DNA from 4 places in the Mesorhizobium sp. 113-1-2 genome. Region 4 is predicted to be linked to each of the others. Evidence: predicted binding sites of a transcription regulator. Region 4 holds the regulator's gene; each other region holds the start of a gene.
What was found. Region 4 encodes LexA, which represses DNA repair genes until DNA is damaged. Its sites were predicted from a motif close to TGTTCNNNNTGTGTTCNG; they were not measured.

Region 1 (2,202 bases), 1.1 Mb from region 4:
TGACCAGCAGCACGAAACCCACGCCGGACTTCCTCAGGGCCGGCGCCTCGATCGTCGAGCCGGCGTCGGCGCGCATTATTGGCACGGCCAGAACCGGTGCTGAAAGAGCCACCAGGACGAGCGCAGCCCGCGGCAGGAGCCGAAGGGTCTGGAGGGTATTGGCGGCGATGCGGGTCATGGCTTTTGCTTTTCTCTCTGGATCTGTGTCTTTGTCGCTTCAGCGGCGAAAATGGTTCACGCAATCGAATTGGCAGGAACTGGCTTGGTCCCAGGAGCGGGGGGAACGGCCCGCTTCAGCGACGAGGATGGCGAAGAACATCCCAAACAGGCTCATCAGCAGGCAGACGATGGTGAAGCGGCGAGCAAGCATTGGGTCGTGTCTCCTTCAACACGCGAGAGAATGCCCCAACGCCTCTGAACCGGCTCTGATGTCGGCGTTCATCTGCGGTTCAAATTGATTGACGGGATTTTAGCGGGTCGCCGCGAGCCCGGACGGCCACAGCCAGCAGGGCGGGAGCACCAGGGTTCGACGTGCCGCTGAAACGAAAACGGGGCCCTGCCGGGCCCCGTCGTCAGGTCACAAGGATGTGGTCGATCAGAGCTTGTGCCAGGTCTGGCTCTTGCAGATCAGTCCGCCAAGCACGCATCCGCTCATCTTGAGCGAGGTGCCCGCCAATGTCGCCTTGCCCGAATAGGTCTTGTCGTTTGCCGGATCGGTGATGCTGCCGGCATATTTGTTGTCGCCGGCCGCTTTCAGCGAGCCGATGGTCTTGCCGGCGTATTTTCCTGATTTGAGCGTGATGGAAAACGAGCCGCTGCCTGAAATGGCGGCGGTGTCGCCGGCTTGCGTCTTCCAGTTGCCCTCGATCGGATCGGCCCACGCCGCACCGGCCATGATCAATGTGGCTGCAAGAGCCAGGCTCACTTTTCGAAACATGTCTTGCTCCCTTTGGATAGCCGGCCGAATTCTCCGCCTCGCCGGTCTGCCGCTTACGCAAACGTAAGCTAATCCAGCTCCCGACAAAACAAAAGCGGGTGCCGCAACGGAAGACTTTGGGATTTTGAAAGCACCTGAATCCGCCTTGTCGCGGAGGAAATAAAACGATCGGCGCATCGTGTTTGTTTCCCGTGGTTAGCGGAGTGTTGATTCCGCCGCCGAAAATTTTCGTCAAATTTGGCGAAAACCAGCCGAATTGCTGGCTTCGTATCCTTAACGAATTTACCCGTTTACCTCTTGTTTTAGCTTTGTTTTCTTCAAATTAAGCACGCTATTTAACGACGGATTCAAGCCTGATCGGCATTCTCGAAAGCATCGAAAGAGCAGCCCGGACAAGACAAACGGAGGCAGCTCTCGGGAGCCAGACAGGGGACTAAAATGGCACGTTTTGAAATGCTTGAAGCAGGTTTCGGCGCCATGGGGGCAACTGCCCAGGCCGACATTCTTTTCGAACTGGGCATGATGTATGCGACCGGCCGCGACTGCGAGACCGACGTCGTTGCCGCCCACAAATGGTTCAACATCGCCGCCATCAAGGGCTCGGCCCGCGCCGCCGAACTGCGCTCTGAACTGTCGGCCGCCATGTCGAAGGTCGAGATCGCCAAAGCGCTGCGCGAAGCCCGCGAATGGATGACCATGCACTGAGTTCCGGCAGACGGGGGCGCTCCGGCCACGACCGCTCGAAGACGGTCGGGCCAAACAGGATAAGGCTGCGCAGACAGCCGGGCCACAGGCCATGAACGACAAGAATGCGGCAGCCGGACAGGCCAAGCCGTACGACGGACCATGATCCCGAAAAGTGGAATCCGGTTTTCGGACAAGATCATGGCAGGGAAGACAGGGAAGGCGACGTTGGGTTTCGTGGCGCGGGGGCGCTGGGGAAACAGCCCGACAGGCAAAAAAGCCACGACCAGCCGGAACAAGGCTGGCGTGGCTTTTTCGCGTGTATGGGGCCTCGCAGGCCCAATCGAGCGGTGCGGATGCGCCTAGACAGGCCCAATGAAGGATGAAATTGTCCCGCCTCTCTGGAAGAAGCGCGGCCGGGGCGGCCGCGCGTGAGTGGAGGAGTTCTATTGCTATGAAAAAAATGAGTATTTTGAGCGCGGCCATTTTCGGCCTGATGATGAGTGCTCCGGTCGCCTTCGCCGATGACATCACCGTTTCGGTGGTCGGCCCGATGACTGGGCAGCTCGCCACCATCGGCG
Region 2 (2,202 bases), 2.7 Mb from region 4:
GCGTCGCAGGATCTCGAGCTCGGTGGTCATAGCTGTTCGGTGACTGGCCTGCGGACCGTGATCCTGGTCCAGCTTGCAGCCTCGCCTTCGGAAACATCGCCTGCCGGCACATCCTCGATTGTCACGGTGCCATTCCGTATCGCGTCCGGGGACGCAGAGAACTCGATGTCTGGACCGAACTTGTACTTCCGGCGCCGCAACCTTCCACCCATCTCGCTGATGTCCCGAACCACAGCTCTATTGGTCGGGAATTTCTTGGCTTCGAGGAACTTGTTAAACGGGTCACGCAATTCGGGTGGCAGATACGTGTCGCCGAACTGTTGCGAGGTGAACGTGGGTGCCTGATCTACCTTGACGAAGGCGAACAGCGCGTCGCCCAGGTCCCTTCGGAGATCTCGCTCATTTACCAAGGTGCGAACGAATTCCTTCGTGAGGTCGAAGAACTTCGCGGTTTCATATTTCCCGCTCTCAGGAAAGGCGCAGCCAAGAAAGCCGTCGTAGAAATATACGGCCGCGTTCTCTCGGCGGGCGGCGGTGATATTGCTATCAAATACGAAGCATCGCCAATTTGTGCTCGCCGTGACAGCGGCATCTTCAGAGATGAACAGAGCAAGCTTGTAAAGTCTCGTGGCTGGCGTCAGGAAGATGTTCTCGAGGAATTCGGTCACAACTTTTGCCGCAGCCAGTCGGCGTTGAAAGCCGGACTGCATCTCCGCTTTAATCACCCCTAAGAAGGGCTTTCCGTCGCCACCGACTTTCCCATCGAAGACTAGAAGCATTCCACCGGGAATCCCTCGTGATTTCTGTGCGTCAGCGAGGGCATCGGCCATGTGATTGGAGATGCTAGGGAAATCGGTGTCGGTTGCGAGAACAAGACGTCGAGCAGTCCCAACCACGCTCGCGTCATTGGTCTTCACTATCTGCATCTCTATGCTCTTGGACTGTGCGGAGAGCGCGTCGGTGATACGCATCCCAAAATGACTGAGAGCCTTGGCATCCAGTATTTCGAGATCCTTCCCGTAGGATGGCGGCACTACATTGGGCCCGTCTTTCCTCTGGAATACCTCATGCATAACGACTCGGCCGATAGAAAGATTCTCTACAAGCAAAACTCGATCCCCCTTCGAAAATATTGAAGAATATTATTCTGAGCGGGTTAAGGAAGGATATCAGAACAAAACAAGAACACAAGGCCGCCGACATAGGAACAGTGCGGGAGGAATCTTAGGCAGGGGTGCGAAGGGGCGGCCGCTACACGGCCGCCCCTTCGTTTCAAGGGATCATAACATGAGGCAGGAGAAGAGCGGTCTCGGGACGCTTGAAGTCTCCATGGTCGCCGATCGAACGGCCATCTCATTCGTCTAAGATTCGGTGACCACCCTCGTCTGTCACAGTTCGACTGCCGTTGCCCCGAACGCCTGCTTGCGAGGCATTGAACGATTGACGCTATGCCGAGTATGTGACGCGAGGCAGCCCTGACTCATTCGGCGGCAACCGTTCCAAGTCTCGGTAAATGACTTGACGTTTTTTGTGGCTGAAGGCAATTTGGTGATGGCCTCCCGCACAGGCCAGTGTGCCCACCATGCAAAGCCTCGCAGTGCGCTGTCGCTGAGATTAAACCAACCATTCCCTCCTGGGACGGGTCTGTCAGCAGTGGGCACATGGTGGATCCGTTACCACGATAGGAATGGATCATGAGCAATAGCGATCAACTGAAAGAACTGAAGACCGCTGCGCGAAACATTGCCCGCGCCAGGCGAATAAAACACGTAGGCGCGTTGGAAGTGATTGCGCAGGCATTGGGCTACCCGCATTGGAACGCGCTGACCAATGCAGAAAGGAAGGGATGGCGTCCGTCTGAGGCGGATCTGGCTATCGCTCGGGCGCTGGTGCTTGCCGAAAATCCGCTGATTTCCATAGATACTGATCCCTGGAGCGTGCTTGGCCCTGACAAGTTCGAGGGCGAACTGCAAGGGCACAGCTATCGGGTGAGCACGCATTCGGACGATGTTCGCATGTGGGGACGAGGTTGGGAGGTGACCTTACCCGAGGCCCCCTTAGCTCCTGCTCGTTTTCGAGTAACAGATCGCAGGCTCAAAGCGAACCCGATTGACCACACAAACTTCCGAAATGCCGCGCTCGAAATAGCTTCGGGTTGGCGCAAGCTGGTTCACGCGCGAATCGCGTCAGACTGGCCTCGTC
Region 3 (2,202 bases), 3.1 Mb from region 4:
CTGCGCGAGCGCAAGTTCGGCCGCGTCATCACCATCTCCTCGATCAACGGCCAGAAGGGCCAGGCCGGCCAGGTCAACTACTCCGCCGCCAAGGCCGGCGATATCGGCTTCTCGAAGGCGCTTGCGCAAGAGGGTGCTCGCGCGGGCATCACCGTCAACGTCATCTGCCCCGGCTACATCGCCACGGAGATGGTCAAGGCGATCGACGAGAAGGTGCTCAACGAACGGATCATCCCGCAGATCCCGGTCGGCCGCCTCGGCGAGCCGGAAGAGATCGCGCGTTGCGTCGTCTTCCTCGCTTCCGAAGATGCCGGCTTCATCACCGGCTCGACCATCACGGCCAATGGCGGCCAGTACTTCGCCTGAGATGTCCAGCGGCTTCAACCCGTGACGAACGGACCGGGAAACCGGTCCGTTTCCAATTGACGCCCAGGAGCCAAAACGCCTCACCGCGGCGCGATGACCCAATCCGGCACGCAAAGGTTAATGGCGACAGCGGCGTCTGTGCGAACCCTGTGGCCAAGCCTGTGGATTGTCGGTGGATAAGCTGTTCACAACACAAGATATTGAGGGAACAAAACGGGAAAATAGCTTCGGCGCTGCTTTGTCGCCGATTCGTTCCGGCTTTGAGCGGAAGTTAACGTTAATGGCCCGGAATCCGCTGTAGCTGCTTAACGCCCGGTTCAGAAAGATTAACAATTTCATAATCTTGAGCGGCGGACACCGGGTCGCTGCCCTCGTTGCCCGGCAAAGGTTAAGGCCAGAGATCGCCCAGCATAAAACGGGCCAATTCGACGATTCAGCATGTGGTGAGACTCATGGTCACAAAATCCATATGTAGCCGTGAACAAAAGCTGAATCTGAGCGAGTCGCCGATTCGTCGCTGATTCGTTCCAGACTCGTTCCATCAGTTAAGCAGCAGCCAATTTAGCGCTAGACATAGAGGCCTTCGAGCCGCCGGTGGAACATTCCGCTTTCGCTTCGCGCCCGAAATCCCTATGTGTCGCCTGTCATACGCGCCAGTTGAGGCACGCTCCCGACAACCAGAGGCCTGAAAGCCCATATTTCCGAGCCGATGAACATCCAGCCCAAACACACCGAGCCGCTGATCCTGTCGGGCCGCGACGTGACCGCCGTGCTTGGGCCGACCAACACCGGCAAGACCCATCTCGCCATCGAGCGCATGGTGGCGCATGAGACCGGCATCATCGGCCTGCCGCTCCGGTTGCTGGCCCGGGAGGTCTACACCCGCGTCTGCGAAAAGGTCGGTGCCCACAAGGTCGCGCTGATCACCGGCGAGGAGAAGATCCAGCCGCCAGGCGCCAAATATTCGGTCTGCACCGTCGAAGCCATGCCGCGCGAGACCGACGCTGCCTTCGTCGCCATCGACGAGGTGCAGCTCGCCGGCGACCTCGAGCGCGGCCACATCTTCACCGACCGCATCCTGCATCTGCGCGGCCGCCAGGAAACGCTGCTGTTGGGTGCAGCCACCATGCACGGCATCCTGCAGCGCCTGCTGAAGGGCGTCTCGGTGGTGACGCGGCCGCGGCTGTCGCACTTGGCCTATGCCGGTTCGAAGAAACTGACCCGCCTGCCGCGGCGCACCGCGATCGTCGCCTTCTCCGCCGACGAGGTATATGCCATCGCCGAGCTGATCCGCCGCCAGCAGGGCGGCGCCGCCGTCGTGCTCGGGGCGCTCTCGCCGCGCACCCGCAACGCCCAGGTGGCGCTGTTCCAGTCGGGCGATGTCGACTATCTCGTCGCCACCGACGCCATCGGCATGGGCCTCAACCTCGATCTCGACCATGTCGCCTTCGCCCAGAACCGCAAATTCGACGGCTACCAGTATCGCAATCTGACGGCGGCCGAGCTTGGCCAGATCGCCGGCCGCGCCGGCCGGCATCTGCGCGACGGCACCTTCGGCGTCACCGGTCAGGTCGACCCGCTTGACGAAGAGCTGGTCAAGAAGATCGAGAGCCATGATTTCGATCCGGTGAAGGTGCTGCAGTGGCGCACCGCGCATTTCGACTTCGCCAGTCTCGATGCGCTGAAGCGCTCGATCGAGACCAACGCACCGGTCGAGGGCCTGACGCGCGCGCTGCCGGCGGTCGACGCACAGGCGCTCGAATATCTCTCCCGCGACGGCGACATCCGCGCGCTCGCCACCGATGCCAAGCGCGTGGCGCTGCTGTGGGAAGCTTG
Region 4 (2,202 bases):
GGCGATGATCGCCATATCGGCGTGGATATCGGAACGCTCTCCCGTCGATGCGGTCGGGCTGATTTCGCAGCACTCCGTCCTGCTAGTGACGATTGCCCTGGTCATCGCGACGATGGCGACGACATGGCTGCGGCTCGCGGCACTGCCCTTCGCGCTTGCCGGACTGTTGACGGTGTCGGATACGCGCACGCCAGATGTGCTTATCTCGGAAGATGCGCGGCTGGTCGCGCTACCGATCGGCGGCGGCGAACTCGCGGTCAGCCGGGCTCGCCCGAACGAGTTCACCGTCGACAATTGGAAACGCGCGCTGGTGTCCGAAACCATCGTCGCGCCGGAGATGTTCGACAAGGCGGACGGGCAATTCGGCATTGCCGATGCCGTCAACCTCCCGCCTGGAGCGCCATTCTATTGCACGGATGGTGTCTGTCTTGCCCGGCACCCATCGGGTGCGATCATCGCACATGTCGAAGACCGCAAGGCCACCTGGAAGGCCTGCGGTTTTGCCGATCTGATCGTCGTCAATGACGCGACAGGCTATGATGCCTGCCACAATCCGCTGGTTCTTGTCGTTACCAAACGGCAACTGGCCCGAAAGGGCAGTGCCGCCGTCTTCTTCGACCGCCAATCGGCGACCGGTCCGCCAATCGTCAGTTTCGCGGTGGATGGACCGTATCGGCCCTGGCATGCGCAGCGAAAATTTTCACGCGAGGCGAGGGGGCTGGCGCCCTATCAAAAACCTGAAAAGACGGCCGTTCCTGCTCAGTAGCGCCGGATCAACCCGACCAGCTTGCCTTGCACCTTGACCCTGTCGGGCCCGAAAATGCGCGTCTCGTAGGCCGGGTTGGCGGCTTCGAGCGCAATCGAGGCGCCCTTGCGGCGGAACCGTTTCAGCGTCGCTTCCTCCTCGTCGACCAGGGCGACGACGATCTCTCCCGGGCTTGCCGTATCGGCGTTGCGGATAATGACCGTGTCGCCATCGAAGATGCCGGCCTCGATCATCGAGTCGCCCTTGACCTCCAGCGCATAGTGCTCGCCACCCATGATCATGTCCGGGGGCACCGAGATCGAATGCGTCTGATGCTGGATGGCATCGATCGGCACACCGGCGGCGATACGGCCCATCACCGGGATCGACACGGCGGAGACCGCGTCGTCATCATTGCCGGCTGAGGGCAGGCGCGATGGTGCCGGCTTGATCTGGCGGCCAAGGCCGCCCTGACCGAGACTGCCCTGGATGACGCTCGGCGAGAATTTCTTTGCCGCGTTGAGGCCAGGCGCGATCGAATCCGGCAACCGCAGCACTTCCAGCGCGCGTGCCCGGTTCGGCAGCCGGCGAATGAAGCCACGTTCCTCCAGTGCCGTGATCAGTCGATGGATCCCCGACTTGGAGGCAAGATCGAGCGCTTCCTTCATCTCGTCGAAGGAAGGCGGAATGCCGCTTTCCTTGAGCCGTTCATGAATGAACATCAGCAGTTCATGTTGCTTGCGTGTCAGCATGGCGGCCCCCAAGGCATTGAACGAAGGGTGTGAACCAGAATCGAAAAACAAACCCAGAACAAACACTATCTGTTCCAGTTGTGTTCTGCAACTGTTTAAAGTTTAGTGAATTTGTTAAAGCCTCAGAAATTTTCGCTCCAGGTGGCAGGCGTCAACCGACCACCTCCACCGTCGGCACGTGCATTGAAATCATTATGGTTAATAGCCTGTGGCCTATCCTCTTATCCTGTTTGGCATCAGGCGTTTGAAAGGCATTCTCAGGGTGGATTGTATGGCGAACGGATCCATTTTCGGCGGAACGAAACGAAATCAAAACGTCAACAATCGCTGGCTATGCGGAGATAGAACGCGTTCAGGCTCCCGGCATCGCTCCGACCAGAACCTGGGCGTAGGCGCCCGCATCGATATTGCCGCCGGAGATAACGCGCCGCGGCAAGGTCATCCGGAAACCGCTTTCAGACTGCCGGCGCGTACGGTGTAGGGATTGGCACAATTGTCTTCGCTGTGCACATAGACGTGCAGCGTGTAGCCGATATGCGCCGTCATCAGCGCTTTTGCCCGCTCCACATCGCGATCGAGCGCCGCTTCCATGATCTCGGTGTGATGCTCGATGGCGATCGCCTCGCGCAAGGCGTCCATGGCCTCGCCATAGCCATCCTTGAGGCCGGCCGCCGCCCGCAATGTCGGCGCCAGACCGAGAAAACG

Region 1: JN279_RS28010 (sel1 repeat family protein) is a predicted target of LexA. The motif match lies at 1,236-1,253, and genes of this name have one in related genera.
Region 2: JN279_RS34985 (nucleoid-associated protein) is a predicted target of LexA. The motif match lies at 1,171-1,188, and genes of this name have one in related genera.
Region 3: JN279_RS07150 (helicase-related protein) is a predicted target of LexA. The motif match lies at 890-907, and genes of this name have one in related genera.

What each region holds. Positions count from the first base shown of each region.
Region 1 is NZ_AP023242.1:5,720,234-5,722,435, reverse strand. Features, by position in the region: gene JN279_RS28025 (hypothetical protein) at 1-178, opposite strand, end outside; gene JN279_RS28020 (hypothetical protein) at 218-370, opposite strand; gene JN279_RS28015 (DUF2147 domain-containing protein) at 596-937, opposite strand; gene JN279_RS28010 (sel1 repeat family protein) at 1,376-1,642, shown strand; gene JN279_RS28005 (branched-chain amino acid ABC transporter substrate-binding protein) at 2,076-2,202, shown strand, end outside.
Region 2 is NZ_AP023242.1:7,266,355-7,268,556, forward strand. Features, by position in the region: gene JN279_RS34980 (GTP pyrophosphokinase) at 1-30, opposite strand, end outside; gene JN279_RS34985 (nucleoid-associated protein) at 27-1,109, opposite strand; gene JN279_RS34990 (hypothetical protein) at 1,695-2,202, shown strand, end outside.
Region 3 is NZ_AP023242.1:1,494,627-1,496,828, reverse strand. Features, by position in the region: gene phbB (acetoacetyl-CoA reductase) at 1-366, shown strand, start outside; gene JN279_RS07150 (helicase-related protein) at 1,076-2,202, shown strand, end outside.
Region 4 is NZ_AP023242.1:4,604,931-4,607,132, forward strand. Features, by position in the region: gene JN279_RS22290 (ComEC/Rec2 family competence protein) at 1-766, shown strand, start outside; gene lexA (transcriptional repressor LexA) at 760-1,497, opposite strand; gene JN279_RS22300 (GntR family transcriptional regulator) at 1,936-2,202, opposite strand, start outside.